Regions from separate parts of the Desulforhabdus amnigena genome, predicted to be linked through region 1. Evidence: riboswitches for the same ligand, from Rfam matches in the RefSeq annotation. Region 1 holds a riboswitch; each other region holds the start of a gene.
The links. A riboswitch is a leader RNA that binds a small molecule or an ion and turns the genes downstream of it on or off. The one in region 1 is predicted to bind cobalamin.
Positions count from the first base shown of each region.

Region 2: linked by a shared signal. The riboswitch ahead of cobT (nicotinate-nucleotide--dimethylbenzimidazole phosphoribosyltransferase) and the one ahead of QMG16_RS14765 (hypothetical protein) in region 1 are both predicted to bind cobalamin.
Region 3: linked by a shared signal. The riboswitch ahead of thiC (phosphomethylpyrimidine synthase ThiC) and the one ahead of QMG16_RS14765 (hypothetical protein) in region 1 are both predicted to bind cobalamin.

Region 1 is NZ_BSDR01000001.1:3,471,034-3,481,440, forward strand. Features, by position in the region: gene QMG16_RS14755 (acyl-CoA dehydrogenase family protein) at 1-1,045, shown strand, start outside; gene QMG16_RS14760 (iron-sulfur cluster assembly scaffold protein) at 1,166-1,594, shown strand; gene QMG16_RS14765 (hypothetical protein) at 1,631-1,882, opposite strand; cobalamin riboswitch at 2,170-2,358, opposite strand; gene QMG16_RS14770 (zinc-binding dehydrogenase) at 2,421-3,449, opposite strand; gene QMG16_RS14775 (penicillin-binding protein 1A) at 3,708-6,119, shown strand; gene yoaA (DNA repair helicase YoaA) at 6,206-8,191, shown strand; gene QMG16_RS14785 (universal stress protein) at 8,326-9,282, shown strand; gene QMG16_RS14790 (YbgA family protein) at 9,647-10,407, shown strand, end outside.
Region 2 is NZ_BSDR01000001.1:1,000,830-1,011,236, forward strand. Features, by position in the region: gene QMG16_RS04385 (hypothetical protein) at 1-628, shown strand, start outside; gene cobT (nicotinate-nucleotide--dimethylbenzimidazole phosphoribosyltransferase) at 838-1,899, opposite strand; cobalamin riboswitch at 2,028-2,232, opposite strand; gene QMG16_RS04395 (DUF3303 domain-containing protein) at 2,255-2,533, opposite strand; gene QMG16_RS04400 (queuosine 5'-phosphate N-glycosylase/hydrolase) at 2,845-3,825, opposite strand; gene QMG16_RS04405 (4Fe-4S dicluster domain-containing protein) at 4,048-5,205, opposite strand; gene QMG16_RS04410 (FAD-dependent oxidoreductase) at 5,410-7,623, opposite strand; gene QMG16_RS04415 (CoB--CoM heterodisulfide reductase iron-sulfur subunit A family protein) at 7,629-8,891, opposite strand; gene QMG16_RS04420 (hypothetical protein) at 9,331-9,531, shown strand; gene QMG16_RS04425 (cupin domain-containing protein) at 9,594-9,944, shown strand; gene QMG16_RS04430 (DNA recombination protein RmuC) at 10,070-10,407, opposite strand, start outside.
Region 3 is NZ_BSDR01000001.1:3,274,971-3,285,377, reverse strand. Features, by position in the region: gene cbiM (cobalt transporter CbiM) at 1-451, shown strand, start outside; gene cbiQ (cobalt ECF transporter T component CbiQ) at 459-1,421, shown strand; gene QMG16_RS13995 (flavin reductase family protein) at 1,444-2,043, shown strand; gene QMG16_RS13990 (hypothetical protein) at 2,241-2,543, shown strand; gene QMG16_RS13985 (AF1514 family protein) at 2,648-2,962, shown strand; cobalamin riboswitch at 3,097-3,292, shown strand; gene thiC (phosphomethylpyrimidine synthase ThiC) at 3,447-4,745, shown strand; gene bzaB (B12 lower ligand biosynthesis ThiC-like protein BzaB) at 4,762-6,042, shown strand; gene cobT (nicotinate-nucleotide--dimethylbenzimidazole phosphoribosyltransferase) at 6,279-7,343, shown strand; gene QMG16_RS13965 (class I SAM-dependent methyltransferase) at 7,354-8,421, shown strand; gene QMG16_RS13960 (uroporphyrinogen decarboxylase/cobalamine-independent methonine synthase family protein) at 8,585-9,673, shown strand; gene QMG16_RS13955 (hypothetical protein) at 10,096-10,407, shown strand, end outside.

The DNA of each region.
Region 1 (10,407 bases):
AAGGATGGTGCCGCGGAGCTTTTTCCAGGAACTGGGGAAAGAGGGGTGGCTCGCGTTTGACCAGGGGAAGGAGGGTCCCGTGGAGCAACCCGTCCTCAAACAATCGGTGCTCATGGAGGAGCTGGCCAGGATTTCCCCGGGAGTGGCGGTCGCCGTATTGGTGCAGATTTCTCTTGGAACCAAAGGGTTGACCCTGTTTGGTTCCGAGGCGCAGAAAAAAGCTCATCTGGAATCCGCCATCCTCGGGAATACGCTCATATGCCTTGGAAATACGGAACCCACAGCTGGAAGTGACGTGGCAAACATCTCCCTCAATGCCGAAAAGGTGGACGGCGGATGGGTGCTCAACGGGACGAAAGGCTATGTTACTAACGGCAATATCAGTGATATTGCCATCATCACAGCTGTTACCGGCCCTCGGGCGGAGAGAAGCCGGCGCATGTCCATGTTTCTGGTGGACCTGTCGTCGAAGGGAATCAGCAGAAAAAAGCTCAACAAGCAGGTTTGGATCCCTTCAGATCTTACCCGACTTCAGTTCAAAGACGTTTTTGTCCCCGATGAGAATCTCCTGGGGGAGCATGGACGCGGGTTGCAGCAGGTTTTGGAGATTTTCACCAACAGCCGGGTGACCATCAGTGCGCTCGCTCTGGGAACTGCGGTGGGAGCCTTTGAACTGGGTGTGGATCATGCCCGGAAGCGGGAAGTCTTTGGGAGAAAGATAGCTGATTACCAGGCGAAATCTTTTGAAATTGCCGATTTCTACAGCAGGATCGAAGCGGCGAGGCTCGTGCTGTGGAAAACGTGCTGGAATAAAGACCGCGGCGGAGACTTTCGGTTGGATTCGTCCATGGCCAAGTATCTTACGGTAGAGATTGCCCGCGAGGTGGGAATGTGGGCGGCCGACCTGTTTGGAGCCGCCTCCGTGATTTTCGAGCACCCCATCCACAAGTTTCCCATGGATGCCTGGGCGGCTTCTCTGGGGGAAGGAACACAGGATATACAAAAACTGATTATTTTCAGGGAAGTGATGAAGCGGTTGTCTTGAGTTCAATATTGGGGGTTGAGCAGATCGAGTTTTTTGGGTATCTCCTTTGGGTGATGAGTATGATGTATGGTACATAAATTTCAAACGTATGGGAAAAAAGAAAGAATGGGGTATCCAGTCATGCAAGAATCTTCTGACATTCTTATGGGCACTGTTCGGGAATATGCGGAGGCTGAGAAAGAAGAGGTTTACGGAGAAAAGCTTTTCGATCTGAATCGGGAACCCACTCTCATGGGAAGAATGGAAAATCCGACTTCGTCGGGTATCATCACGGGTCACTGTGGTGAAACCATGGAAATATATCTGCGCATTGAAGGAGAACGTATCGAGGAAATAAGCTTTTTCTCTGACGGGTGTGCTTCCAGCCTGGCGTGTGGTTCCGTGGCGGCGGAACTGGCAAGAGGAAAAAACATAGACGATGCTGCGGCGATAGAGGGAGATACAATCCTCATGGTGCTCAAGGGACTGACCGAAGAAGAGACCCACTGCGCTTATCTGGCTGCAGAGGCATTGCATGCTGCCATCCACAACTGGATGTTGAGGCAGTAACGTAGCCAAGTGAGGGGACCGGAGGGTCCCCTTTTTCTATCCGCAGAGTCTCAAAGGGGTTCCCTGGATTTCGAAGGCGTCCTGGGCTTCGCTGTATGCAGCCCTGACACAAAAGACCGTGTGAACTCCCTGAGTCATCATCTTCCACCAACCGTAGGCGATATCCGATTCGGAGGTTGCAAGACACACCCGGTCCGCTCCCAACCGGTTCCGCGTCTCGTCCAAGTCCATTGTATCCTGCAATGCGTTTTTCCCTTCCGTCACGTAAAGAATGAAGCCTTTTTTCATCCTGGACCTCCATGAACGTTGAAGAGTCCCTGGAAGCACGAGTGCTTCCAGGGGGTAAGAGGTTAGTGTGTGTTGAGGTAGGGCTGGTGCTGAAGCAAAAAAAAATCCTTAGAGCCGAAGCTCTAAGGATTGCACCCTGTTTAAACTTGATCCTTAGGGAAGACTATACGGGCATTGCAGACATTTTGCATATGAAAGGCATCGCTTTCGTAGAGTAGAATTCCCGGCCTGTAAAGCCGATGAGGTCTGCACTCCGTATTCGAGGTCCTTCAGTATTCTACCGTACCGAGTCCTCAAGTGGTCAGGCTGGTCTTCTGGCTCTCGGATCTCTCTACTCACCGCACCTTCCCATCACATCCCGAATGTGACAGTGGCTTTAAAGGCGGCTTTCGTCCCCGATCACAGCGGCGGGACCGCTCCCGATTGTCACGGGATTCCCTTTTAAGCTTTGCAGCACCTGATCACTATGCAATTATATCGAGTATTCCTCTACTACAAGGGGGGATGGCTGTCAAGTCTCATTTACAAATATTTCTATCTACGGTTCGAGGACGATCTTTCCAAACTGGTCGCCCTTTTCCATGATTTCGAAAGCCCGGCGCCCTTCTTTGAGGGGCATGATCCGATGGATGACAGGTTTCAGTTTTCCCGCCCAGAGGAGAGAGGTCACTTCTCTGAAGTCCTGATGTGTGCCCATTGTGCTTCCTATGAGACTGATCTGCTTGCTGAAGATGAAGCGGATATCGATTTCGGCCTGAGGGCCGCTCGTGTTTCCCACTATGACGATGCGGCCTCCACGCGCCACCGCTCTCATGCTCTTGTGGATGGTGGCGGCTCCCACGTTGTCCACTACGACATCCACGCCGCGTTTGTCCGTGAGCTTTAACACTTCCCTTTCCCAGTCGCATTTGGAACGATCCAGAACGATATCGGCTCCCAGCTCCCGTGCGCCGGCTGCCTTTTCTTCATTGCCTGCCACCACGTAAACGGTTGCCCCTGCAAGCTTTGCAATTTGGATGGCCATGCTGTTCACTCCGCCTCCGGCCCCCACTACCAGAACCGATTCTCCAACACGCAGTTTGGCTCGGTGGATGAGCATGCGCCAGGCTGTGAGGGTAACCAGGAGAGGGGCCGCTGCTGACGGAAAATCCATATCCTGCGGCATGGCCATGAGACTCTCCGCCGGGACGACCACATATTCCGCCAACCCTCCGCGTACCTGTTCGCCAAGAATGTGGTAACCGGGACTCAGGCTATGTTCTCCGCGCCGGGTGAATTCATCCTCTACGGAGTTTGAACCCGGATCCACCACCACACGGCTTCCCAGGCTCCAACCGGTGACTCCCGGCCCCAGTCCCGCCACAATACCGGCAACATCCGAGCCGCCCCAGTGGGGCATCGGCAACTTAAGTCCCGGCCAGCCCCGCCGTACCCAAATGTCCAAATGATTGAGGGCGCAGGCTTTGACCTGGATGAGAACCTCACCCGGTGCCGGTTGAAGATCCGGAACATCGCAGTACCGTATGACTTCAGGCCCCCCGTGTTCGTGGAAACAGAGTGCTTTCATGGTCCTGGTTTCCTCCTTTCACGACGTAATGCAGGATCGACCGCCGTTACATCAATGAGGCGGAATGTCAAAGATTCGTTGCTATTGCTTCAGTGCTTAAGCTAAAATCCCCACATCGAACATTCAAGCCTGCCTTTCGATGGTATTTCTTGGAGTTTCTTTCCTTGGCATTGTGATTATGTTAAAAAGGTTGGAATTTTTCTGATTTTGCCTCAAAATAAAAAATTTTAAATTTCTCTTGCTTATGAGGTGATATAGATGAAACACTTAGGTTTTTTCAGGCGGAGGCAGGAAATGAGCCTTCTTCGCTGGCTGTTGTTCACTTTTTTGGGGTTCATCGCTTGTGTCGTCGCCATAGCGGGTATTGCGGCTTTCGCCTTTTATATTCAGCTGGATCGGTCTCTGCCCAGTGCTCGCGCTCTCAAGAACTATCATCCGTCTCTGGTTTCGAGTGTCTATGCTTCCGATGGTTCTCTCATTGGGGAATTTTATACGGAACGCAGGTTTCTGGTTCCTCTGGATCGGGTACCGCCCTATTTGATAAAAGCCTTTCTTGCGGCCGAAGACAGCCGGTTCTATGAACACGGAGGGGTCGATCTTCCCGGCATTTTTCGGGCCTTTATGAAAAATCTTCAGGCGGGGGAAATTGTTCAGGGAGGAAGCACCATCACGCAGCAAGTAGTGAAATCTCTCCTTCTTACGCCGGAACGCACGGTTATCCGTAAACTCAAAGAAGCCCTCCTTGCCTACCGTATCGATCACACGCTGAGCAAAGACGAAATTCTCTATCTCTATCTCAACCAGATTTATTTTGGTTCGGGGGCCTATGGCGTGGAAGCTGCGGCACAAACTTATTTTGACAAGCATGTCGAAGATCTCGATCTTGCCGAAGCTTCTCTCCTTGCAGGGCTGCCCAAAGCTCCCACCCGGTTTTCTCCGCATCAGAACTATGCTTCCGCCAAGGATCGCCAGAGGTATGTGCTGGATCGTATGGTCGAAGTGGGATTCATTACTCAGGAAGAAAGGGATAAAGCCTTTGTGGAACCCTTGAACCTGGCCAGGCCGAAGCGCTGGAGGCTCAAAGAGTTCAATCACTTCACGGAAGAGGTGCGGCGGCAGGTGGAGGCCAAATACGGCCGGGACGGACTCTATAAAGAAGGCCTGAAGATCTATACCACTCTGGATCTGAGAGCTCAGGAAATGGCCGAAAAGGCCCTGGACCAGGGATTGCGCCAGCTGGACAAGCGCCACAGTCGTTACCGGGGGATAAACCTCAATGTACCGAGGGAAGATTGGCCGAGTGCTCTGAGAGTGCTCAACAGCACCAATGGAGAACTGCAGCCCGAAAAAATCGTGGCTGCTCTGGTGATGGATTATGATCCTCAAAGCAGATCCTGCAGGTTGCAGATAGGGGATGCACAGGGGATTTTACCCTCTTCGGGGTGGCAATGGGCAAAGATTTCAGACAAACGGGCGAGTAAGATGTTCCGGGTGGGTGATTTGGTTCGAGTTCGTCTGGAAAATCTTCAAAGTGACAAGACCTGGACGACCGTCCTGGAGCAGGATCCTGGAATGGAGGGCGCTTTCATGGCTATGGTTCCTCAAACGGGAAGAGTCCTTTGCCTTGTCGGTGGAAGAAATTTCGCTCAGAGCCAGTTCAATCGCGCAACACAGGCTATTCGACAGCCTGGTTCGGCCTTTAAGCCCATCATCTATTCCGCCGCTCTCGATAAGGGCTACACGGAGGCATCCATCCTGATCGATTCACCCATCGTCCTGAACGATCACAGCCTCAGGGGGCTTTGGAAACCCGCCAACTACGACCATCAGTTCTGGGGACCCATCCTGTTGCGGAAAGCACTGATCCATTCTCGCAATGTTGTGACCGTCAAGCTCCTGAATGCCATTGGAGTGGACTATGCGATTCAATATGCCAGAAACTTGGGAATTACCTCCCCCCTCACGCCCACCCTGGCCCTCGCTCTCGGGGCGTCTGGCGTGTCTCTCTGGGAGCTGCTCACGGCGTATACTCCTTTCGCCAACCAGGGAAAACGGGTTGATCCCTATATGATCGAAAAGATAGAGGATCGGGACGGCAATATTCTGGAGGAGCACCGGGTCGCACCCGAAGATGTGATTTCGCCTGAAACGGCTTATGTTATGACCGACCTGCTGGCGGGTGTCGTGCAGGAAGGTACGGCGAAAAAGGCCAAAGAGCTGGACCGGCCCGCAGCGGGAAAAACGGGAACCACCAATGAAATGAGAGATGCCTGGTTTATCGGTTATACTCCGGATGTTTTGGCGGGTGTGTGGGTGGGCTACGACGATCACAATGTTTCTCTGGGGAAGGGAGAAACGGGAGGTCGGGCCGCTTGCCCCATCTGGGTTTCTTTCATGAAAGAATGGCTGAAAGAAAAGCCTGTGGAAAGTTTCCCCATTCCTTCCGGCGTTGTTTTTGCGAAAATCAACGGTCATACGGGGGCTCTTGCTCGATCCAATGATCCTTCGGCGGTCTCTGCCGCATTTGTGGGGGAGGTGCCCGTCAGATCGCAGCGCTATTCAGCTCCTTCACAAAAATCCGGAAATTCTTCTCCTGCTTCTTCTGATACTGCTTCTGCCACGGTTTCTTCCTCGCCGGCGGAATCTTTTTTCAAATCCGATCTGTTTTGAGGCAAGAACTCAGCGGTTGGCCGATGGGCTTTCGGACCGGTTTCTATACGGTCGACCGCTGAAAACCACTCATTGGGACCCGATACATGCAGCGCTACTTCGGCCCTCAGGGGCTTTTGGCTCAAAAAGTAAAATCTTTCGATTTTCGTGCCTCCCAACTGGAGATGGCCCAGGGGGTTTTTGAATGTCTCGGCAGCGAAGTGCCTCTGCTGGTGGAAGCGGGGACAGGGACGGGGAAAACCTGGGCCTATCTCATTCCCGCCATTTTGAGTGGAAAAAAGGTGGTCGTTTCCACAGGCACTAAAACACTCCAGGACCAGATCCTCGACCACGATATCCCTTTCCTCAAGAGATTGCTCTCTCCAAATCTTCATGCGGTGTGTCTCAAGGGGCGCAGAAACTATCTTTGCCGCCGTCGCTTCAGGGACTTTTCCTACCAACCCACTTTGTGGAGCAAGGAAGAAGCCAGGCTCTTCAAACGGTTTCAAAACTGGGCCGTGAGGACTCAGAGCGGGGACCGGGCGGAGATAGACTGGCTTCCCGATTCTTTTCAGACCTGGAATGAAGTGAGTTCCGGAAGTGAGGATTGTCTGGGGCAGCAATGCGAGGATTATTCCCGCTGTTTTATCACGCGCCTGCGCCTGGAAGCCTCAAGGGCTCATCTGCTGGTGGTCAACCATCATCTCTTTTTTGCGGACCTGGCATTGCGCGGAAAGGGACCGGGCGAAGTCCTTCCCGATTATGATGCCGTGATCTTTGATGAAGCCCATCAGCTGGAAGATACCATCGGTCTTTATTTCGGCCTTCAATTCAGCAATCTGAAGATCAACGATCTGGTCCACGGCCTGCTGAAAGAGACAAGGAAGGATGTCAAAAAGATTGAAAAGTTCCAGGAAATGAATCGGATCGTCCAGCAACTGGATATCCTCGGCCGCCTTCTCTATCAGCATCTTTCTCCTTCTCCCGGAGCTCAGGGGCGTTTCCTCCTGGATCTCCAGACTGTGGGCAAAAGCTTCGTCTCCACCTGCCGGGAACTCCTGCATGCACTGGAACAGTTGAACGCCTTGCTGACGCCGGCCGGAGAAAGTCCCGATAGCCTGGAACCCTTTTTCAAGAGAACTCATGAAATGGCGCTGGAGGTTCGGGGAATCCTGGAGCAGAGTGATCCCTCGCTGGTTTACTGGTATGAACTGACGCCCAAGGCGGTTTTCATCTACGGAACCCCTATCGATGTGGCTTCGGTCTTTCGGGAACGACTCCTTTCCCGCAAGTCTTCCGTGGTGTTGACTTCCGCCACCCTTTCCATCGCGGGTTCTTTCGATTTCATCAAAAACTCTCTTGGAATGCCCCCGGAAACGCGAGAACTCCTTCTGCCCTCCCCTTTTGCTTATGAAAAACAGGCGATCCTTTATATTCCTTCCCTCTTCCCCGCTCCCTACGAACCGGGATTTTGCGCAGATCTTGCCGAAGAAGCTCTGAAAATTCTCACCAAGACAGAGGGCAGAGCACTTTTCCTCTTTACCAGCTATCGCAATATGAGGGAAACCTACCAGTTTTTGAAGGGTCGCCTTCCCTATCCTCTCTTGGTACAGGGCCAGAAGCCCAAAAGAATCCTGCTGGCTGAATTCAAGGAAAAGATCCATTCCATTCTTTTCGCCACCAGTTCCTTCTGGCAGGGAATCGATGTTCCGGGCGAAGCTTTGAGCTGCCTGCTCATTGACAAACTTCCCTTCGAAGTGCCCGATGATCCCCTCATCGCCGCTCGCATGGAACACCTTTCCAGCATGGGAAAGAGTTCGTTCTTCCACTATCAGGTCCCCAGGGCCGTCATCCAGTTGAAGCAGGGCGTGGGGCGCCTGATCCGTTCTTCCTGCGACCGGGGTATCATTGCCATTTTTGATGTTCGCCTGCTCACGAAAAATTACGGCCGCATTTTCATCAAGAGTCTGCCTCCATGCAAGCTGGTGCACAGCCTTGAAGAAATCGATAGGAGCTTTCTGATTTCAAAGGGTGTTTCCGAAGATAGTGTTTGTGGAGGCAATAAGGATATAAGTGAACCTTCGGTCTGTTAAAGACGGTTCTTGAATGGACCAAAAGAGAAAAAAAGTAGTATATTAATACAGTAAAATGAATAAATATCGGAAGGATCTTTTTGAAGCATAGTCTTTAAACCAAACCGGTCATCACTCATTGAGGGAGGAGAGCCATGGAGAAAAAGATTCTTTTCGCAGTGGATGGTTCGGAAAAGGGATTCAAGGCGTTGTCCATCGTGGGAGACCTCGTGAAGGATCAGTCGGATGTCCGCTTGATTCTTTTCCATTGTGTACAACAGCTGGCGGGGCTCTCTCCGGGAGAGGTCTGCACAGATGTGGATGAATCCTGCAAGCTTCCCTATGCCACCCAGGAAAAAGTCGGGAATGCCGTTCTGGATGAAGCGAAACGCCATCTCTTTGCCACCGGGTTTCCCAAAGAAAGAGTTGAGACCAAACTGAAAATCAACAGCACAGACCCAGCGGGGGATATTCTTGCCGAAGCGAACGAAGCGAATATCGAAACGATTGCGGTCGGGCGGCGTGGAAGAAGCCAGTTGGAAACTCTGCTCATAGGCAGTGTTTCCGGCAAGGTGGCTCAGTATGCTCAGCACCGTACCGTATGGGTGGTGGATACTCCTGTTCATGCATCGAGAAAAGTCATGATTGCCATGGAAGGGGCTTCCGATGCCGACGAATTGACTCGTTACACATCGGAATTTGTCGCTTCGAATCCGAACCTGAAGTTCACTTTCGTTCACTTGATGCCCCCCGTTCCGCCTACTTTTTGGGATGACGGTCATATTCTGGGATCTGCCGAACAGAAAGACCGGGAGTCCCGCATTGAAAAATGGCGTAGAGAATGGAAGGAGCGTGTGGATGGGTTGATGGCTCAAGCCCGGAATAAGCTCGTGAGCAAAGGCGTTTCCGAGAGCAACATCGAAACTTTCATCCTTCCCACCAAGCAGGGCGTTGCACGGGATCTTCTCAACGAAATAGACGAACACGAATTTCAGATGGTATTGATGGGCAAAAAGAGCCTCAGAGAAAGAAAACCCTTTCTCATGGGAAGTCATGCCAACAAAATCCTTCAGAATATAAAGGGAGCAATCCTCTGCCTGGTGGACAACTAAGAAACTGTCTCAAAACGGTCCGAATATCCTTGATCGTCATTCCGGTGAAAAAAAGTTTTCACTGCCTTGAACGGTTCGATTCCCCCTCGAAGGGATTGACGTCAGGTTAAGCCTAAAATTGCTCAATTGAAGGTTCAAATCCCCCCTTTGAGGGGGGGGATGGAGGAAGAGCAAATACACATCCCCTTCAAAGATGGACTGCAAGAGCTTCCAGACAAAATCCGTGCGCCCGGTGTGAGTAACGATTCTTTTCCTCCCCATGTCCCGCAGGGCGAAGGGCGGGGAGGGGCTTCTGGCAGGCCGGTACCCTTCCCTCGTAGGGAAAGATTAGTCATTCGACCGATCAGAGAAGGAACCAACGATTATGGAATCTCCTATCAGGTTGGGAATCAGCTCCTGTTTGCTTGGAAATGAAGTGCGCTATGACGGTGGTCACAAACTGGACCGGTTCCTCAGGGATACTCTCGGAAAGTATGTGGAGTACGTTCCCGTATGTCCTGAGGTGGAGTGTGGTTTAGGGATTCCCCGGGAGGCGATGCGTCTAGTGGGGGATGTGGATGCTCCCCGCCTCCTGACACAGCGCACCCATGTGGATCATACCGACAGAATGCTCCAGTGGGCCCGAAGGCGGGTCAAGGAACTGGAATCCGAAGGTTTGTGCGGTTTTATTTTCAAAAGCAAATCGCCCAGCAGTGGAATGGAGCGGGTCAAGGTTTATAACGAAAGCGGAATGCCCTCTCACAAAGGGGTCGGCCTGTTTGCGCGAGTATTCATGGAACATTTTCCGCTCCTTCCAGTGGAAGACGAGGGACGGCTTCATGATCCCGTGCTTCGGGAAAATTTTATCGAACGTATTTTTGCCATGAAGCGCTGGCGTGAACTTCTGAGCCGGGAGGAGAGCATCGGTCGCCTGGTGGAATACCATACACGCCACAAGCTGCTGATGCTCGCTCACAGCCCCGCCCACTACCGTCAGATGGGAAAGCTGGTCGCGGGAGCCAAAAGCATTCCTCTCGAAGAGCTCTACCGGCAGTACCAGTCCCTCTTGCTGGAAGGCCTTCGTCTGAAGGCCAGCGTTGCCAAGAACACCAATGTCTTGCAGCACATGATGGGGTACTTCAAAAA
Region 2 (10,407 bases), 2.5 Mb from region 1:
ATACGGCTGGAAGTTCTTGATCGTTCACAAGGATAACCTCCCCTCCGTTGAGCAACAGTTCGAGGCCCTCCAGAGATTCCATCCTGAGTGTCACCTCGAGTACCGGACAGGCAAAGAAGCCAGAATTCACCAGCAATACCGGTGGGTAAACAACATTCCCTATATCGATACTGAAAACAGAGAGCACTCCCTTTGCGTTCTCCGGTGCCTTGAGACCAAACCGGATAAGACAGGGCAGATCAGGACCACTCGATTCCAGTGGGTTACCAATTTCAAAATCAGTCAGGCAAGCGCCATCGAAATAGCCAACGATGGAGGAAGGAGCAGATGGATCATTGAAAACGAGGGCTTCAATGTCCAAAAAAACGGGGGATTTGAACTGGAACATGTTTACAGCAACAATGATGTCGCCTGCAAGATCTTCTACCTTCTCTTGCAGATCGCCTGCACTCTTTTTCAGCTCATCCAAAGAGGCAGTCTCTTTCGGAGAGCTTTCCCCACGGGAGTGGGATCGGCCAAAAACATCGCGTTCAGACTTCTCGAAGCTTGGCGCAACCTCAGGCTCGCTCGGGACTTCCTCGATAGAGTCCGGGCACAGCCATTCCAAATACGATTTGACACTTCCTGAAGGATGTCCATGTTCCAGGCTCTGATCCCCCATACATCTATAAATCTTTATAAACAGCACCAGAATGAGTGCACATGGGATAGCTGTATCTTCAACCTGGGATCAACTGCATTGAACGCCATGGGAGCACTTTTGAGCTGTGGTTAGATCTACTGGATCTTCACTGCTGGTGAGAAGGGAAAGAGCTCCCCTTCTCATCCTGCAGTCTATCAGTGTCCCGTATCTGTGACCCCCGCTTCTGCAAAGGTTTTTATTTCCTTGAGGACCTTCGCAGACGCTTCGATAATATTCATAGCCAGGGCAGATCCCGTACCTTCTCCGAGACGCATCTCAAGATCCAAAATTGGACGCAACCCGAGGAGCTCCACCATGGTTGCATGTCCGATCTCCAGACTCTGGTGTGAAATAAAAAGATAATCCTTCGCAACAGGCATCAACCGGCAGGCAATCAGAGCCCCGGCTGTGGCGATGAAACCGTCGCACACGATGGGCGCCTTCACTGCCGCAGCTCCCAAAACGGCTCCAGCAAGACCGGCAATTTCAAAACCTCCCACCTTGGTCAACACATCCAAAGCATCTTCAGAATCCGGCTGATTCACTTTCAATGCCTTTTCGACCGCCCTGACTTTTCGATTGAAAGCTTCATCATCAATCCCGGTGCCGCGACCCGTCAATTGTGAGACGGGTTTTCCACTGAATGTTGCAACAATGGCCGTCGAAGGTGTGGTATTGGCTATTCCCATGTCACCCGTACCAAACAGTTCATACCCTTCCTCGAGAAAGGCCTTCTCGACCAGGCCAGCCCCAAGGAGCAGTCCCTGAATAGCCTGCTCTCTGCTCATGGCGGGACCTTTGCAAATATTTGCTGTTCCCTTGCCTATTTTTTTATGCACCACCTGCCATTCTTCGGGGATGTCTGCCGCCACTCCGCAATCCACGACACGGACATCAGCTCCAGCATGTTTGGCCAAGATATTGATGGAAGCCCATCCCTGGATAAAGCTGAAAACCATTTGTCCGGTAACTTCCTGGGGGTATGCACTGACTCCCTCTTCTGCCACACCATGATCTCCAGCCATGGTGAAGATGAGCTTCTTTTTGACTGACGGCGTCAGAGTACCCTGAATGGCAGCCAGACGTGAGGCAATCACTTCCAAATGTCCAAGCGAACCTCGAGGCCGGATCTGAGAATGCAGTCTCTCCCATGCCTTTTCTTGCCATTCCTTTGAACAGGGTTCAATACGATTCATCAAGTTCTTGAGATTTTGCAATTTATCCTCCTTCATGAATTACTTGAACTATAACCGTTCCAAAAAAAAATCCTTCAAACTTCTCCGCAAAGGGATGTTTGAAGGATTGCTTGATGGCTTCGGCAATCTCGAGCCATTACCCTGAAAACTCAGGCATCCTCTCCATCGCAGGTCTTCTGACTTGCGGTTCGCTTTACTCTCTGTTCCTTCCCATTCCTTGCCCAAAATATACGGGCTTGCAGGAACAGTGGCTGTTTCTCAGATTTCATCCCCGCTCACAGCGTCGGCCAAACGCTACGGTTTTTCACCGTATTCCCATTTAAGCACACAGGCACAACGAAGAGGCTTAACAGAAAAAACTCTTTCTCGAAAAGTACTAAGATTTTTTGAGGGTTCTTTTGATGAGCTTAAGCGCTTTTTCTGTCTCCATCACCGGGATGATTTCAGCCACACCCAGATCCGTCCAGTTATAAATGGATGATGCGAGATGAATTTCATCATCGGCCTCGAAAAGACGGAATACGCGATGCCCCGAAATGTCAAACCACTCCCCCTTGACCGTCACTCCAATGTCCTTTTCCTTTCCGCCCATGCCTCTTTCGATAACCAAATTACGATCTTCCGGAGAATAATTAAAAATGGCCATAAACAGCATAAGAGGCTCCTTTCTCAATTGTGGAGATGGGTTAAGTGCGCACTCCTCACGATGACCGACGTCATGGTCTACAATAGAGCTCGGTGAAATCACCTGCCCCAACGCCACTCGGGCGCGACAATCAGGAGCAAGGCCATCCCTGCTCCATCAAAACAGAAACTTGATTTTTGGTGGTGCCCCCTGAAATTCTTATAACACATTATAGAGAACTCGATAATCAGAAAGTAAGCAATTAACGGTATTGCTGACAGGCGAATGTTCAGAACGACGCAGATTCAAGAAATATTCATTCGGCACTGGATGTGACATGTTCAATAGAAAATGGTACGGCAGCGATGGTATGGCCTCTTTCTGAAGGATTCCATCTGCCCCAATTGCCAGAGCCAGTTGTCAACCCAGGTGCTGCTGACTTCTCTTCCCTGTGCCGCAAATGCATTCTTTAGTGCTTCCACCGCCCATACAGTCATCGCCCGGATTTCTATCTCTTCCTCACACCCCTGAGACAATACTTGCATGGAATCGACCTTGCTGGCCAAGTCCGGATGGTATGAGATCACTCCCAATGCTCTCAAAACTTGAGGTAACTTATAGTCGGCAAAAGCCGTGAGTTTATCCATATGTATGAATTTTCCCCACTTTCGTCCAGCAAATGCCAGATTCACATCCGAAATGAAGATTTGTGCTCTTTTCCAGAAATAGACTTCTATCTCACCATATCGAGCGTCATCGCGAAAACTGGGAAAAGAATCCACGATTTTTTTTACTGCGACCAGGGCATTTCCTTTTGCCGACTCAAGTAGATGAATGATATCACCCCGCCACGTAGAGTTCAGAATCCGACCCGCTTCTCTAAGATTGAAAAGCCGTTCTTCAAAGAGTGGAATTTCCACATTTCCCGACAAAATCCCTTTCAGATCATCGGCAGAAAGATTTGCCAGAAAATCCGGTTGAGTGATAGGAATCCCACTTTCTTGAGCACGCTTGAGACTTGCAGCCAACCCCCAATAACCTGATCGGGGACTTCCACCGTAGTGTATTGTCCAGGTCGGTTCGCCCACATCTGGCCAGAAGCAATGGTTTAAAATGTCCAAAACAAAAATCCAACGAACGGTTTCCTCGGAGTCATCGAAAAAGTGACAAACGTTTTGCCATTCTCCCAAATCCCGAAAATAATCTCCCCATTTTTCCACAGCGGGTCGCACCAATTCGGGATGAAAGAATACACGACTGCATCGAGAAACGACTGCTGCTATCGATGGTAAAATAAAAAATTGAGCTTGATCATTTCGCATTGTTGGTGCTCCTCATAGAGGCACACAAAAGGCATGGAAAAAAACAGGTATTGGAATCTGAAAAACGAATATATTATAACATCTGGAAATAACAGCCTAAAAATATTTCATCTCAATAACAAAGCCCATGCGAGGACCTTTCCAGCACCTTACATGGGCTTTTCTTTTTGGAATGTAATTTTTCTGAAAATTCAAGAGCGATGATGATAATGAAATGTTCGATCAGGAAGTTGCAGCTTCTACAGCGATCTGACTTTCAGTTGCCGGTGCCAGAACCTCCTGGGCATACCGCTCCTTTACTCTCAGCAGGTAAATCACTACGGGCCTATAAGCCAGATGGGCCCATTTGGCGAAAGGTACTTCCAGAACAAGCATGGGAACAGCTACCATCATATGAATGATATAAAGGAAATAGGTTGTAGCGGGCCAGTCCAGTAAGCGGGTGAAGTGAACAAAGATGCCGGTCAGGGTTGTCAACTGCAACAAAATGAGAAACATCCAGTCGGTCGGATGGGAATTTTGATAGGGCGGTTTGTTCTTCTTCAAACGTCCGATGATGGCATAGGTGGTGCCGTATAGGATCGCAAACGTCGCATAATACCCCACCAATCGTACGGGATGCGAGAACGCATATTCAATGTGATCGCGTTGAAACCATCTGATGAACACAACGACCAACAGAAAAACGGATGAGTACCCCGTCATAATCATCAGGTGTACGAACCATTGCATCTTGTCCGAACATTTGCCGAAACGCTTTTGAGTCAGAAAATGAAGCAACAGTTCCTTGGCTTCGGTAGCATAAATCCTGAGAGGGACCTTAAACGCCAGCTTCCCCATAATGATTCTAAAGCACCGAAAAACATTGCTCAAAAGCAGAAAGGAAAGGATTCCACCCATTATGAGATCTGCAATTTCAATATGTTCGGCAGGCCATAAGGAGTTCAACGCGGCATGTTCCCAATTAGGATGGCCAGTATTGAAAATGAGAAGTCCAATTCCGACCAACAAGGCAACAATAGAGATGGCGATGATTTCAAATCTTTCAGATGTATAAAATTTGCGGGCAAAACCTGTCCAATCGTAAAGAGAGGTCAAATAGCGTCGCATGACCATCATGGTTTCACCAGGGTCCGCACCGCGAGGACAATGGGTTGAACAATCTCCACAATAATAGCAGAGCCAGGGTTCCGGAGCATGGAGCAATTTTTCTCTCTGTCCCAATTGGATGAGCCGCACCATTTTTCTTGGAAAAGGATTCTCGGGTGTCGAGAGAGGGCAAATGGCCGTACAGTTTCCACAGTTAAAGCATTTGTTGGCGTCTTTAAGACCGAAGGATTCCAAATCTTTTATCAAGGTGGGGTCGACTCTGTTACTCATCGCAATGCCTCCTGTCACTATAGAAGTTAGGAAGATGACTTTCACAAAGCAAAGTCTGATAAAATCAGGAGCCTGGAATGCCTCAACGCCAAGCAATCTCACGAAAAAGGCGCCGGATGTTCCTTTTTTTACCTTCGGTTCAAGGCTCCCGATTTGTATCGGCGCCCCCATGTTCTCGATGGACATGGGGGCAAGAGAAGAGAATTAGTATCCCTTGTAGGGGTTGGGACCTATTTCATTGAGTTTTTCAGCGAAGGAATCAAGGAGAGCGGGGAGTTTATCATAGTCGGTAATGGCAACAGCTTCAAAACGAACGCGATCGGATTCCAGTACAAGTCGATCCAATGTCTCTTTGACTTTGCTTAACCGAATATTTGCAAGCTCACTTCCTTTAATGAAGTGGCATTGATAGTTTTCACCATGTTGACAACCTAGAAGCAGAACACCATCAATACCCTTGGAGAGCGAGTCAGCAACCCATACAAGATTCATGGAACCAAGACAGCGCACAGGGATAACGCGCACCCAGGCATTGTAGGTCATGCGGCGCAGGCCGACCATATCCAGCGCAGCATAGGCATCGTTTTCACAGGCCAAAACGAGGATACGAGGCTTTTCGTCGTATTCTTCAGGCACATTGATAGATTTGATCGTATCACCGATCATTCCCACCGAATAGTTCTTGAAGGAGATGATACGTTCCGGACATGCACCCATGCAAACACCGCAACGGCGACAACGGGTAGGCTGAGGCAGCGGATTTCCCTTTTCGTCTTCGTTAATAGCACCGAACGGACATTCTTCCGTACAACGCTTACACTGGGTGCAACGCTGCATGAAAAATTCAGGGAAGCTTGCATCACCCACGCGAGGATGTACGGCCAGACCGCGGCTCGTGAGTTCAATACACTGAATCGCCTTCAATGCAGCACCCGTAGCATCTTCGATAGAATTGGCCACACCCATGGGGCGGCGTACGGGGCCCGCCGGATAAATACCCGTACGACGGCTCTCATAAGGGAAACAGATGAAGTGAGAATCGGGGAAACCATACTTTAGACCGGGAAGTTCAGGTCCCTGCCGATACTGAAGATTGAGAATGTCGGAAGCAAGAATAGCGTCCTGAGGAGTTTCAACTTCGGGTTCGCCCTCTTTCTTCTCTTTGGCTTTTACATCCTCACCAAACGCTGTTCTGGGAACCATACCCGTAGCCAGAACGACCAGATCCAGATCGCCGATAACGATCGTATCGCCCAAAAGCTCATCGAAAGCCTGGACACTGACGTCACCGTTACTGACCAGCACTTCGGGATCCTGGCTGCGTACAAAAATAACGCCCTCTTCCTGGGCCTTTCTATAGAAATCTTCACCCTGACCGGGAGTCCGAAGTTCTTTGTAAATCACATAAACGTTGCTCGAGGGATCTTGTTGCTTGACCTCGATGGCCTGTTTCAAGGCGGTAAAGCAGCACACCGAGGAACAATACGGCAGATGGTTGGGATCACGCTGTCCCGCACATTGCAGAAAGGCAACATTCTTGACCATCTTTTGGTCACTCGGGCGGGTGATCTTGCCGGAGAGGCTGATTTCTTCAAACTGGACATTGGTGATGACGTTGGGAGATGCACCATAGCCCAGCTTGGCATCCAGTTTAGTGGGATCATAAGGTTCCCAACCAGCAGCCTGGACAACCGCACCAATACGATGCTCCATCTTCGAGCCGTTTTGGGAGATGGTAGCATTAAAAACGCAAGGGCCACCAGTGAGTGATTCTACTTTTGCTCCCGTGTAGACTTTGATCTTATCATTTTGTTGAACCGCCTGAATGATTTGATCGATGTCGTTGGTCTGGACTTCTTTATAAGGAAAGGTGACTTTTTTACCGACTTTCTTCTGATAACCACCCAACTCAGCCTGCTTTTCCACCAGGACAACTGAATAGCCGGCTTTGGCCGCTTCCAAGGATGCGGTCATACCTGTCAAACCGCCGCCCACCACCAGAATATCGCGAGACAATTCCTCTTCCGGCTTGTAGGGTTCGGGAAGCTCCATCTTGCTGGCTTTTGTAACGCCCATTCGGAGGTAATCCTCAGCCATCATCTGAGTATCTTCTGCTTTGGGCGGCTGAGACCAGGCAACCTGTTCGCGCAGGTTGACACGTTCAATGATGGTACCCTCAAAGTTGAAAACATCATACATGACGCGAGGTGAGCAGGCTGCTATGACGAGCGTGTTGGCACCTTCGTTGGCCATATCGTCTCTAATGAGCTGAGCCCCTTCTTTACTGCAAAGGTTTGCATGGACCTTACATATGGGAACCGACAGCTCCGAGGTCGCCAATTCGCTCAATTGATCTATATCGAGGGCATCTCCGATGCCACATCCAGTACAAATATATACTGCTAACTTTTTCTCCATTGAGTCTACCTCCTGGCAATGGATTGGATAGCTTTAAGTGCGGCTGCCGTGCCATCTTGTACCGCTTCAGAAACGCCAACGGGGGTTCTTGTGCAACCAGCGGCATAAATGCCCGGTTTGGCCTCAAGTGATGCCACAAATCCGTACTCATCACTGCCCACGGTCCCAGGAATCGGTGAATCGGACGTATTGGGCTGCATTCCTGTTGCCAGTACCGCCATATCCACAGTTATCTGATGCAAGGCTCCAGCAGCGGTATCTTCGACCCGCAAAACAAGGTTCTTAGTGGCGGCGTCTTCTTCTATCTTGGCCACCTTTCCTTTGAAAAACTGAATATTCTGGTCTTCTTTGACCTTTTGGTAGAAATCTTCAAGCCTGTCCATTGCCCGGATATCGATATAGAAGATGTAGATTTTGGCGTCGGGGTATTGGGCGCGTACATATGTGGCCTGCTTCATGGACGCCATGCAGCAAATGGAAGAGCAGAACGGAAGATGATTCTGGTCACGGGAACCAGCACATTGAACAAAAGCGATCGTTTCAGGAGCCTTGCCGTCCGACGGCCGCACAATCTTGCCCTGCGTAGGTCCGTTCCATGCAGCCAAACGCTCCATCATCACGTTGGTGACAACGTTGGGGTACTTCTTGAATCCCAGAGTATCCAGCCTGGTGGCGTCATACGGTTTCCAACCGGTTGCCCAAGTGATGGCTCCCACCTTCAGGTTTACGGTCTTGGGCTCCATGGTCAAATCGATGGCGTCGTAAGGACATGCATCCTTTACCTTTTGCGCGTCCGGACTGGCGACCAATGCCGGGTCCAAAACGAAGCGCATGGGGAAAGCCATGTCATGGGGCAGATAAGCCGCCTTGATTTTGTCCATACCATAATTGAAGGGGTTGTCAATTTCCATGCTGGTGGCTTCTGCGCACTTACCACAGCCGGTGCACTTTTCATTGACATATCGAGGGTTCAATTTGATGGAGACGTCAAAATCGCCTTCTTGACCAGAAATGGCTTCTACTTCCGCCATGGTGAAGAAACGGATTCTGGGATTGTTCTTGATCCGACGGAAGTTGATTTCCAAACCGCAGTATGGCGGACACAACTTCGGAAAGTACTGATGAAGCTGAGCCACTCGTCCGCCAAGATACGCATTCTTTTCGACGAGATAGACTTCGTGGCCCGCTTCTGCTGCTTCGATGGCGGCGGCGAGTCCGCTCATGCCGCCTCCGACCACCAAAATACTTTGAGTTACTGCGTTTGCCATGCTTATCCTCCTAAGCTGATTTAAAAATATATCGAGAACCCCACCAGCGTTTGGGCACAATCTCCAAGATTTCGCTCTTTCCTATTTGCTCGGCACAAACCTTGCAAAAGCTCAAGATTCCCAATACTCCCCGTGTGCATATATACACAAAGAGCCTTGATCGTGCAACAAAAAGATCTGAAAATCCGGAGAATATTACTTTTCTCGTCGTTTCTAAATGATTCGTCTAGGAATCGTCAACCCTTTTGATGTGATGAAATTGTGAAATAAAGATCAAAAATCAGAGCATTTTTCTTGCAAAAAGAAGCCGGCTTGCTTAAATACTTTAATCAGTGTTGATATGCACCCGGAAAAATGGATGCGTGAGGGCCGCTTTACCTGTTTTATCTGGGTACAAAGCTTCAGTTTTGAACCACTCGACTAAAAAGGGAGTGAGGCAATGGAAGAGAAGCAAGATAAAAAAGGCAAATGGATAGAATTGGCAATAAAATTGGCACTGTCACTTGCAGCACTCTTTCCAGTTTATGTGATACTCTATCTGACTTTCCCTGCATCCATTGTGGCGTTTTACCTGATTTCGGCTGTTTTATTTGCGTTTTTGGCACCTTGGGAAAATTTCAAGAAGAAATTTTTGTCTTAAGCTCTTAAAGGGGTAAAATCGTTTCGATACATTTTGCCCCTTTTTTGCCCGAGGGAAACTACATGAAAATCATTCAGTATCCGGAAGTTGAAGCGCATGTCTTCGACAAAGCTCCCGCCCGGGGAGTCAAAGGCCGTGTGGTCATCGGAAAAAACGACGGGGCAGAAAACTTTTGTATGCGTGTATTCGAACTCTCCCCCGGCGGACACACTCCCCGCCATACACACGCATGGGAGCACGAAATCTTTGTCCATGCCGGAAAAGGCGCCGTTTTACGTGACGGGACATGGCACGAGATAGAGAAAACCCATGTCGTTTTTATCCCCGGCAATGAAGAACACCAATTGAAAAACACGGGAGACGATACTCTCGTTTTCGTCTGTCTCGTTCCTTCAAATGCACCGGAGATCTGAATGTCCTCTTATTAGCAACCGGCAGTCTTGCGTCCCAGAAGCGATCTGTACTTGGGGATTCGAGAAAGTGACGAAAATGGAGCCTTGAGATTTAAGGGCTCCATTTCATGCCCAACCACATAAATCTAGCCCCCTTCCAAGCTGTTGCCCCTCTCAAAGTTCGATTCAATGTGTTCGACCGACTGGAGCTTTCTGGAAACCGTATCGATCGTTTCGGGAAATTCAAGATCCAAACTGTTCGAAGCGCCCAAATCCTTAAACTTTCGCGCAGTGACCAAAACACGCCCTTCCAGTGACCCAACCGCTCGATTATATGCAAGAACCGCCCGATCCAAACCCTTTTTCATTTCGCTAAAGTGTCCCGTCAAAGTCCGAATTCGGTCGTAAAGCGTTTTGCCCAACTCGCTGATCGCCTGCGCATTTTCTGCGATTTGTTCCTGCCGCCACCCGTAAGCCACCGCCC
Region 3 (10,407 bases), 200 kb from region 1:
TCCGACAAGCGTTCACCTCTTGATTCCGGGGCTTGTGGGCATTCTCCTGGGAAACAGCGCATTCCTTTCCATCGCTCTGGGAATCGCCCTCCAGAGCCTGCTCTTTCAATTCGGCGGAATCACGGCCATTGGGGTCAACGCCTTCATGATGGGAATTCCCGCCCTCATCGCAGGATGGATTTTTCGCATGCTCAGAGGCGCAACCCTCGCCAGGCACGTTTTTGCGGCGGCCGTTGCGGGGGCAATGGGCGTGGTCCTGGCAGTGCTCATCCTGGCTTCCCTTCTCCTGACGGGAGGTGAAGACTTCCTGGGAGTGGCCAAGATCGCCATGTATGCGCATCTGCCTGTCATTGTGATTGAATCCGCCGTTTCCGCCTTCGCGGTTTCCTTCCTCTACAAGGTCAAACCCGATCTGCTGAATGCCCCCTTTTCCCTGCCTCCTCCAGGGTGATGATCCCATGCCCCCTGCGATTCATGTCATCGAGGTATCAGCCACAGTCCTTGTGCCGGTTCTGGCCGGCCTTGTCCTGCTTTGGTTTCTTTCCAGGTGGCTGCTGAAGTCCCTCTCCTCCGTCAAGGACTTGCCGGAAGGGGAAAAGGGGAGGGATTGGAGCATCCCTCCCCTTGATTCCCAAGCCCACGGGGATTCCCCCTTCCACCGCTGGGACCCGAGGATCAAGATCGTTGCCCTCCTTTTCTTTATGTTTTGCGCAGCTTCCCTCACGCGTCCGTTCTGGGCTTTCATCGCCATCGTCTGGGGAGCGCTCTCCGTAGCGACGGCCCGCATTCCCTTCCGCTATCCCCTGAAGCGGCTTACCGCCATGGCGGGCTTTCTCGGGATGTTTTTGGTGATGATGCCCCTTACCGTTTCCACGAAAAGCGGGGATACCCTTCTGGTTTTAGGCGGACTGACTTCGGTCCCCCTCAACTTGAGAGGTTTTGCACTTGCCCTTCTCATCTGCCTGAAAGCCTCCGCCATTGCCCTTCTGGTGGAACCACTTCTCGCCACTTCCCCCTTTCCCGTCACCATGCAGGCCCTGGCCGGCCTGCGAGTCCCCCGGACCGTCTGCCAGATGCTCATGCTCGCCTATCGCTACATCTTTGTCTTTCAGGAGGAAGTGGTTCGCATGAACAAAGGCATGAACGCGCGGGGTTTCACCAAAAGGACGGATATGGAAACCCTGCGCACCATCGGGAACTTCCTGGGCATGCTCCTCGTGCGAAGCTTCGAGCGTACTCAACGGGTTTATGAGGCCATGCTGGCCCGCGGTTACACGGGGGTTATGGTGGGGGACTTTGAGTTTCACGCACAAAGGCAGGATTGGGCCAAGGGCGCCTTTTGGTTTGCTGCCGGGCTTGCATTGATCGTCGCGGATCGCTTCACCGTTTTGCCGGATCTCACGGCTTTTTTTCTAATGTGACAAGAGAGGTAAAGAAATGGTAATGACACCGCACAAGAGAGAATTCGCATTTCCGGGCCTTGTGGTCTTCATCTCCACGCAAGACGAGCAAGGTGTGAGAAACGTGGCTCCCTATTCCAACCTCATGCCCATCCTGCGGCCGACCGACTTGGTGTGTGTGGCTTCATGGCACAAACGGGATACACTTCGCAATATTCGAAAGACGGGAGAGTTCGTTTTGAATGTTCCCCCCGTGGAGATGGTGAAGCACGTGATTCCTACCGCAAAGCACTATCCACCTGAGACAGACGAATTTGTGGTGGCGGGGCTGACTCCGAAAGCGTCCAAAACGGTGAAACCACCCGGCATCGAAGGCTGCCTCGCATGGATGGAATGCAGTCTGGTTCGGCAGCACATCGAAAAGGAATATGTCCTCATCATCGGCAAGGTGAAGCGGCTCGAAATGCAGGAAGACCTCCTGGATGCAGCGGGTGGCTTCGACCCTCACAAAGCCGATCCTTTGATGGTCCTGCTGAACAATTCGGGAATGCGGTTCGTGACGGTAAAGGACACGGGTTACACCGAACCTTACGGGGCCATGTTCCCGGACGGCAAAGACAGGTTGGCGCACCTCTACAAATAGAGCACCATCGGATGTCAGGGAGAGCCGGCAACTGTCCGGCATCATAAAGAAAAGCTTCGTGGAAGTGAGCGGCTCTCGAAAAACCATCCCATTGCAGTGAGGCCCGCGGAGATGGCATCTTTCCAATCAAATGATTATTATTGTAGTCGAAACCGGAAGGATGGTTTTCAGTGAAATAGAAAGGGGTGATGTTTCTAATGGAAAAGATAAGATGCAAAACAAGCACCCTTGACTATACAACTCTTCGTGAACTTGCACAATCCCGTAACGTAAAATATGTGGAAGCACGGGGATTGGATATGAGGAAAGGGGTGCGCTTTCATAAGGATGGAAGCGACTGGATTGCAGTAGATGCAGGCTTGCCTGTGGAGGAAAAAATCCGGACACTAGGCTATCTGCTGGAAAACGAACCCGCAAGCATGGCAGCAAGGATTGGAATGAAGGGTGATTTCTCTGAAACGAGCTCTTTAACCCCTGTTCTGACCTTATGCTGTTCGTGAGTGTGATTTACACTGCGCATATTGTCATGTTTGCCCTCGTAGTGAGAGAGTAGAAAGATGTGAACAATCTGGATGCTCTCTGGTGTGAAAAGGAGGTGATTTGCGTGGAAAGCTGTGAACTGCCGACAGCAGGAATGTTTGACAAGGCGATTCACCTGCGCATCGAGGAAAAAGACCTCTCTTTTGAACGAGCCCGAGATGCTGCCTACAAGCGTGCTCACACTTACAGTTCCGATCCGATGCTGCTCAGCTGGTTTGACAGAAAAAGCGGGACATACTTTCCGAGCGCCGTTGAATGTTGTGGCAGGGGCGAACCCAGTTGGCTTACCTACGCACACGCCCGAGGTGGAGACCTGGCTATAGACATCAATGATGAAGATTACATTTTTGTCTTCAGGGCTAAGGAAGGTTTGAGTTAATGCATATGGGGTCAGCCCTTGACATAGGACAAAATCAAAAAGAAAAAGTGCTTGTCCAAGAAGGCCTGCCCCCTTTTACCGTGAGAATTCTTTTGACAAAATCTCGCGGTATGAATAAAAAGGGTCGCAAAAAATTGAGATGAGCACTTTCCAGGTGCCCGAAAGGGAGAATAGGGAACCGGGTGAAAATCCCGGGCGGTCCCGCCACTGTAACCGGTAGTCCACCTCATATCCACCGTCGGTCGTCCGTTTTTGGCAAGGCAGGCGGGAAGGGAGGCGCGGGCGTTCTAATCCGGGAGCCAGGAGACCTGCCTGAAAGTGTATGAACACAACCCGTGGGGGTTGGTACAAGGTGTTCATGGATGATGGAAAAGTCCATGCCGTAATCGGCATGGACTTTTTTTTGTTCTGAAAGGCGGCATGGTGCATGCGTAAACCAAGTGCCGGTCCTGATGAATAAAATCAACACCAGGAAAGGGATCTGATGAATCAGTTGAGTGAAGCTCTTAATGGAAAAATCACGCCGGAAATGGAACAGGTGGCGGAAAAAGAGGGAATTTCTCCCGAACGGGTAAGGCAAGGTGTTGCAGAGGGCACGCTGGTCATACCCCGAAACAATCGGCGGAGCGGCATGATCCCCTTGGGGATAGGCGCAGGGCTGAGGACCAAGGTGAGCGCCAGTGTGGGTCTTTACGGATCCGGTGCAAGCGTTGGTGTCGAAGTCGAAAAAATCAGGGCGGCCGTTGACGCCGGTGCGGATTCCATCATGGATTTGAGCGTCAGCGGAGATATCGACGCCATGCGGCGCCAAACCCTCGCGGTCACCCCCACACCCGTGGGAACGCTTCCCCTCTATCAGGCCATCGCGGAAGCGGCGGCAAAACATACGTCCCCGGTGCACATGACGGTTGAGGATCTTTTTGAGGTGATCGAGCGCCAGGCAGCAGATGGGGTCGACTTTCTGGCGCTGCACTGCGGCACGACCATGGACATCGTGCAACGGGCCAAAAACGAAGGCAGGATAGACCCCCTGGTGAGCTACGGCGGTTCCCATCTCATCGGATGGATGATCCACAACCAGCGGGAAAACCCGCTCTATGAGCACTATGACCGTGTCCTGGAAATAGCCCGGAAATACGATGTCACGGTCAGTCTCGCCGACGGCATGAGGCCCGGGTGTGTGGCCGATTCCCTGGACGGCGCTCAGGTGCACGAACTGGTCGTCCTGGGAGAACTCGTGAGGCGGGCGAGGGAAGCGGGAGTCCAGATCATGGTAAAGGGGCCGGGTCATGTTCCCCTGAACCACATCGAGGCGACCATGACGCTTCAGAAAAGCCTCTGCAGGGGAGCGCCCTACTTTGTTTTCGGTCCCTTGGTGACCGATATCGCCGCCGGCTACGATCACATCAACGGCGCCATCGGGGGAGCGATAGCGGCATGGGCGGGAGCCGACATCATCTGCTATGTCACGGCCGCCGAACACATCGGCATTCCCGACGTCGCCCAGGTGCGCGAGGGGGTGATCGCCGCACGCATCGGCGCACATGCCGCGGACCTGGCCAGGGGGCTCGAAGGAGCCGCGCAGTGGGACCTGCGACTCTCCCGGGCCAGGAAGGAGCTGGACTGGGAAGCACAGCTTGCCCTGGCCATAGATCCCGAGCGAGCCAGGGAGCTCAGAAGGCAGAGAAGCGAGGAATCTTCTTCTGCCTGCGCCATGTGCGGAAAGTACTGTGCGATGAAAGTGGTGTCCCGGTATTTAGGGACTTCCGAACGATCTTGCTGAGAGAAAGGATGAATCCATGACTCAGGTGCTGGCGGCCCGTGCGGGCAGAATCACTCCCGAAATGGAAATGGTGGCTCACAGGGAGAATGTGGATATCGAGTTTATACAGGCTGGAGTGGCTTCGGGGAGCATCGTCATTCCCAAAAACATCAGGCGAAAAGCATTCACCTGCTGCGGTATCGGACAGGGTTTGAGGGTTAAAGTGAACACCCTGATCGGTACCTCCAGCGATCGGGACGACATCCGGATGGAAGCCCGCAAGCTTGCCGTCGCGCAGGATGCGGGGGCCGATGCCGTGATGGATTTGAGCACCGGCGGGGATATCGACGGCGTGCGGCGGCAGACGCTGGCGCAGGCAACGGTTGCCGTCGGAAGCGTACCCATCTACCAGTGCGCCATCGAGGCCATCGAAAAGCGGGGAAGCGTGGTGGCCATGACGGCGGACGATATGTTCGCGGCCATCGAGAGGCAGGCGGCGGAAGGTGTGGACTTCATGGCGATCCACTCCGCTTTGAACTTCGAGGTCATCGAGCGCCTCAAGACCACCGGGCGGGTCACGGACGTGGTCAGCCGGGGTGGAGCTTTCCTCACGGGCTGGATGCTGCACAACGATAAGGAAAACCCCTTGTATGAGCAATTTGACCGGTTGCTCGAGATCCTGAAGCGCTACGACGTGACATTGAGCCTGGGAGACGCCATCCGGCCCGGTGCGACGGCGGATTCCCTCGATGGAGCGCAGCTGCAGGGGATGATCATTGGCGGTGAGCTGGTGGCGAGAGCTCATGCGGCCGGAGTCCAGGTCATGGTGGAGGGACCGGGGCATGTCCCCATGCACCATGTCCGGGCAACCATGCTGCTGCAGAAGCGTTTGTGCAACGGCGCACCCTATTTTGTCCTGGGAACACTGGCCACCGATATCGCCCCCGGATACGATCACATCACTTCGGCCATCGGCGGCGCCATAGCCGGTGCGGCCGGTGCCGATTTCATCTGCAATGTCACACCGGCGGAACATCTCGGGCTGCCCACGGAACAGGATGTCAGGGATGGGATCATCGCCGCCCGCATCGCCGCCCACGCGGCGGACCTGGCCAGAGGCAACAGGCAGGCTCTCTCGAAGGACCTGCAGATGGCCCGGGCCCGGGTGGCCCTGAACCTGGACCGGCAAATCGGCCTTTCCATCGATCCCGAAAAGATGAAAGCGAACGGCGCAAACAGGGACGGCGGCCATTGCTGTGCCGTTTGCGGCCCCCAGTGCGCGGCGCAGGTCGCAGCCCGGTATTTCGGCATCGCCTGAACCGGGATTGAATGGGGATGATGAAAATCGGAGGTCTGGCCATCAGACTTTTTTATCCGCAGATTGCGCAGATTTTCGCAGATTAAGAGCCTATCCAAAAACCTACCTCGGCAGCGGACACCCCCCTTTAATTCCCCCCTCAAGGGGGGACCAAGGGGGGTGTCGCAAAGTCCACAGGTGGTTTCTGGATAGGTTCTAAGAAACCAGCTCTATTTCAAGGAATCGGAGGGAATCGAATGGGATCGATACTTCAGACTACTTTGGAGGGAATAAAACCCTTGAGCGCCGACTGGCGTCTAAAGGCCAGGAAACATTTGGATAACCTGGCCATTCCCCAGGGAAGCCTGGGAGATCTTTTGGGTCTGGCGGAACAGCTGGCGGCCGTCAAGGAGAGCCTCCGGCCGTCCGTCACGAGCAAAGCGGTGGTGACCATGGCTGCGGATCATGGGGTGGTGGAGGAGGGCGTGAGCGCCTTTCCACGGGAGGTGACCCCCCAGATGGTGGCGAACTTCGTAGCCGGGGGGGCGGCCATCAACGTTTTGGCAGGGGTCGTGGGGGCCCGCGTGGTGGTTGTGGACATGGGGGTTGGCAGCGATCTGGACAGGTCGTTTGAAGGAAAAGTCCTCTTCCGCAAGGTGGACTATGGTACGCGCAATATGGTTCAGGGCCCGGCCATGAGCCGCGAGCAGGCCGTGAAGTCCCTCGAGACCGGCATCGAGATCGCCGGTCGCCTGGTTCGAGAAGGCGTTGAACTGCTCGCCACCGGAGACATGGGCATAGGCAACACGACGCCGAGTAGCGCCATCCTTGCGGCCTTTTCCGGGTACCCGGTCCGGGAAGTCACCGGAAGGGGGACGGGAATCGGCGACGATGCCCTCGAAAATAAAATCCGCGTCATAGAAAAGGCCCTGGATGTGAACAGCCCCGACCCCGCCGACCCCGTGGATGTTCTGGCCAAAGTGGGCGGATTCGAGATCGGCGGCATTGCCGGCCTGATCCTGGGGGCCGCCCGCCACAAGGTGCCCGTTTTGGTGGATGGCTTCATCTCCTCGGCGGGGGCCTTGCTGGCCAAAAGGCTGGCTCCCCCTTCCCTGGACTACATGATCGCCGCCCATCAGTCCCTGGAATCCGGGCACCGGTTGATGCTGGAGGAACTGGGCCTGAAGCCTCTGTTGAATCTGAACCTCCGGTTGGGAGAGGGAACCGGGGCGGCCCTGGCCATGAATATCGTGGAATCCGCGGCGCAGGTGATCAACAAGATGCTCACCTTCGAGGATGCTGGGGTGAGCAGAAAATCTTGAGGGATGCAGGATGAGACATCTGCCGTTTTTGGAACATGACTCCCGGGAGAGCGGTGCGCAGTATCTGGAGGATCTGGCTACGGGATACTGGTTTTCGGAAGCGCTTTTCACCGCGGTGGAGCTGGATGTCTTTTCCCGGCTCGATCCAGGGGGAAGCTCCGCCGCTCAAATGGCGCAGCTGCTGGAATGCGATGCCCCGGCAGTGGAGCGCTTTCTCGATGCGCTTTGCGCCATGGGTCTGGCAACCTATAATGGCGGGTTCTATTACAACACCCCAATCGCTTCAAACTACCTCGTCAAAGGGAAGGAAGGCTACCAGGGAAATTCCATCCTCTGGCGCAGGTACCTTGCCGCTCCCTGGGGGAACCTGAAGGGCTCTCTCAAGGCCGGCGGAAGAGTCCCCGACTCCGTTGCCCGGGAACCCGGGCAGCTCGCTAGGCGCATCCGCAGCTACATCCGCGCCATGGATGATGTCGCCCGGATCAAGATCCGGGAGATTCTGCCGCTTTTCGGCCCTGTTTCGGGAAATATCCTGGATGTGGGAGCGGGTTCCGGGGCCGTATCGGCCGGTTTCCTGGAGCGTTTTCCCGGCGCCGTGGCGACCCTGCTCGATTTGCCGGACGTACTGGATTGTGCCGTCGAATTGCTGCGCCCGAGGAAGCTGGAAGATCGAATGACTTTTTGCCCGGCCAATATCCTGGAGCCCTGGCCGGTGAGCGAAGGGGCCTTCGATCTCGTGGTCCTCTCCAATGTGCTCCACGCCTATGCGCAGACCGAGGCCGTCCATCTGCTGGATGAAGCCCGGCGATGCCTCACTTCCGACGGCTTCCTGGTCGTCCACGACTTTTTCCGGGAGCATCGTCCCCAGAAGGCCGCCCTTTTTGACTTGAACATGCTGCTCAATACTTACAACGGGAAGGTTTTTGCCGCCGAGTGGGTGCGTGAGCAGCTCACGGGCAAAGGACTTCACGTCACGGATCTCATTGCCCTCGGCTCGGACACGGGTGTGATCGTCGCCTCCAGGGATGCAGAAAAGCTGGCCGGGCTCCGCCTGGCAGTTCCTGAAATCGTCCTTTGAAGGGATTGGCGCCAGGTTAAGCATGATTCGACATTGTCAAAGGAGCATGATAATCATTGCATTCACCGTTAACCCGGGCGATGATTCCCGGTGGAAAGAATCACCCGGCGAAAACTCATGAGTGAACGCAATAAAATCCTTCTTTTCAAGCCAAAAGAGGGTCATGAACGCAAAGAAATCTTTCGAATTCTCCCCATGCGGTCTTGCCACCGGCGTTGGAAGCTTGCCTTTCGTTGATCCGGCCAAGGCGGTCTCCTTCGTGAGAAGGTACTTCACGGCCATTCCACATTGGCCTCAGTTGCCTCTCAGGGGAACGGAAGAAAATTTCGTGTTTCAGTTTTTGCGGGTGCTCGTGGAAACCGGATTGATCAAAATCAAAGGAGGGGTGCCCTGCTTTGACACGGCGGATCCCGCCTGGCCGGACCGTTTGACCCGCTTTTACACGATTTTCCTGGCTGCCGAAGAGGGTGATTCCCACGCACTGCAGAGCTTCGCTCTCCCCAGGGACAATTCGAAAGGATTTTATGCGTTTCTGGAAAGCATCGAAAGAACGGGCCCGCGCGGCATAAGGTTTTTCAAGGGGCATATGGTGGGTCCTCTTACTGCCGGATTCCACCTGAAGGATGATCGGGGGCGGATGGCCTATTACCGGGATGAGCTGAGAGATGTGCTTGTAAAAACTCTGGCCATGCATGCGCGCTGGCAGGCTGTCACATTGTCCGGCCTGGGCCGTCCGGCAATCATCTTTGTAGACGATCCGGGTATCAGTGCTTATGGCTCCTATCTTCACATCACTTTAACCCGGGAGATGATCCTCGAGGATTTCAATTCGATTTTTGCAGCACTCCATTCAGAAAATGCCAGGGTGGGTCTGCATTCCTGCAACAATGCGGACTGGTCGGTGCCCTTGCAGTCCAACCTCGACATTCTAAGCCTGGATGCGTATTGGTACGGGGACTCGATCCTTTGTTATGCTGTGGAGCTTCTCGACTTCCTGGAACGTGGCGGAGTGCTGGCCTGGGGCATCGTCCCCACGATGGAGCGGGCGTTCGAGGAAGATTCCCATTCTTTGCTGCTTCGCCTGGAGCACCTTTGGTCGCAATTGGAAAGATTCGGCTTGAACCGGGAAACGCTGCTAAAACAAAGCATGATCACGCCCGCCTGCGGTACGGGCCTGTTGTCTCCTGAACTGGCGGAGAGAATTTACAGGTTGACCTGCCAGGTTTCGGAGGCGCTGGCGTCGATGTGTTAGCAAGTTTGAACGGAGGCAACCGCCCCCCAGCAATTCTCATCATGAAGACCATCCAAAATGAGAATTCCTGACTGTGCTATTTATGAAGTTGATATTATTGTTATTTTATGATAATAGCGAAGCCCTTTCCACCATCAGCTGAAGCGAGATCGCGCGCCGCCTGTCTTCATTGACAGCTACGACACCACTTCTGGGAAGACTTTTACCGCTCCGGGATCTATCAGCGGCTCCTCTACGAAACCGCCTTTTCCGACAACTTCACTTACACCATCGAAGGGCGACACCAACAGTTCGACCTTTTGGACGATTACACTAGAGGTCCATTCCAGGACGAGAGGCTTCGACTATGACAAGGAGCAGTGGGGGATCAGTTTCAGGCTGAATCATGACATCGAGGGCTTGAGTCACCTGGTGCTGGGGTTTTGACGGCGATTGGCTATGACAACAACTTTGATTTCGGCTCCGAGTTCAGCCCCCTGGGCGGAGTGGTCTACCGCCTGCCCTGGAAGGACGGACTGATCCATGCCCAGATCGCCAAGGGGGGGGGCGGCCCTGCCCGGCGCATGGGTAAACGATCCCATCCACGGCAACAAGGATCTGAAGGCGGAAACGTCCTCTGGTTTGACGTTTGGGGGCCGATCGGTTTGCTGGACCCCAAAGGGCCAGAGGGTGGCAGTGCAAAGAGATTATTTCCTTTCATCTATAGCTATTTGTTTACCAAAGATGATCCTGAT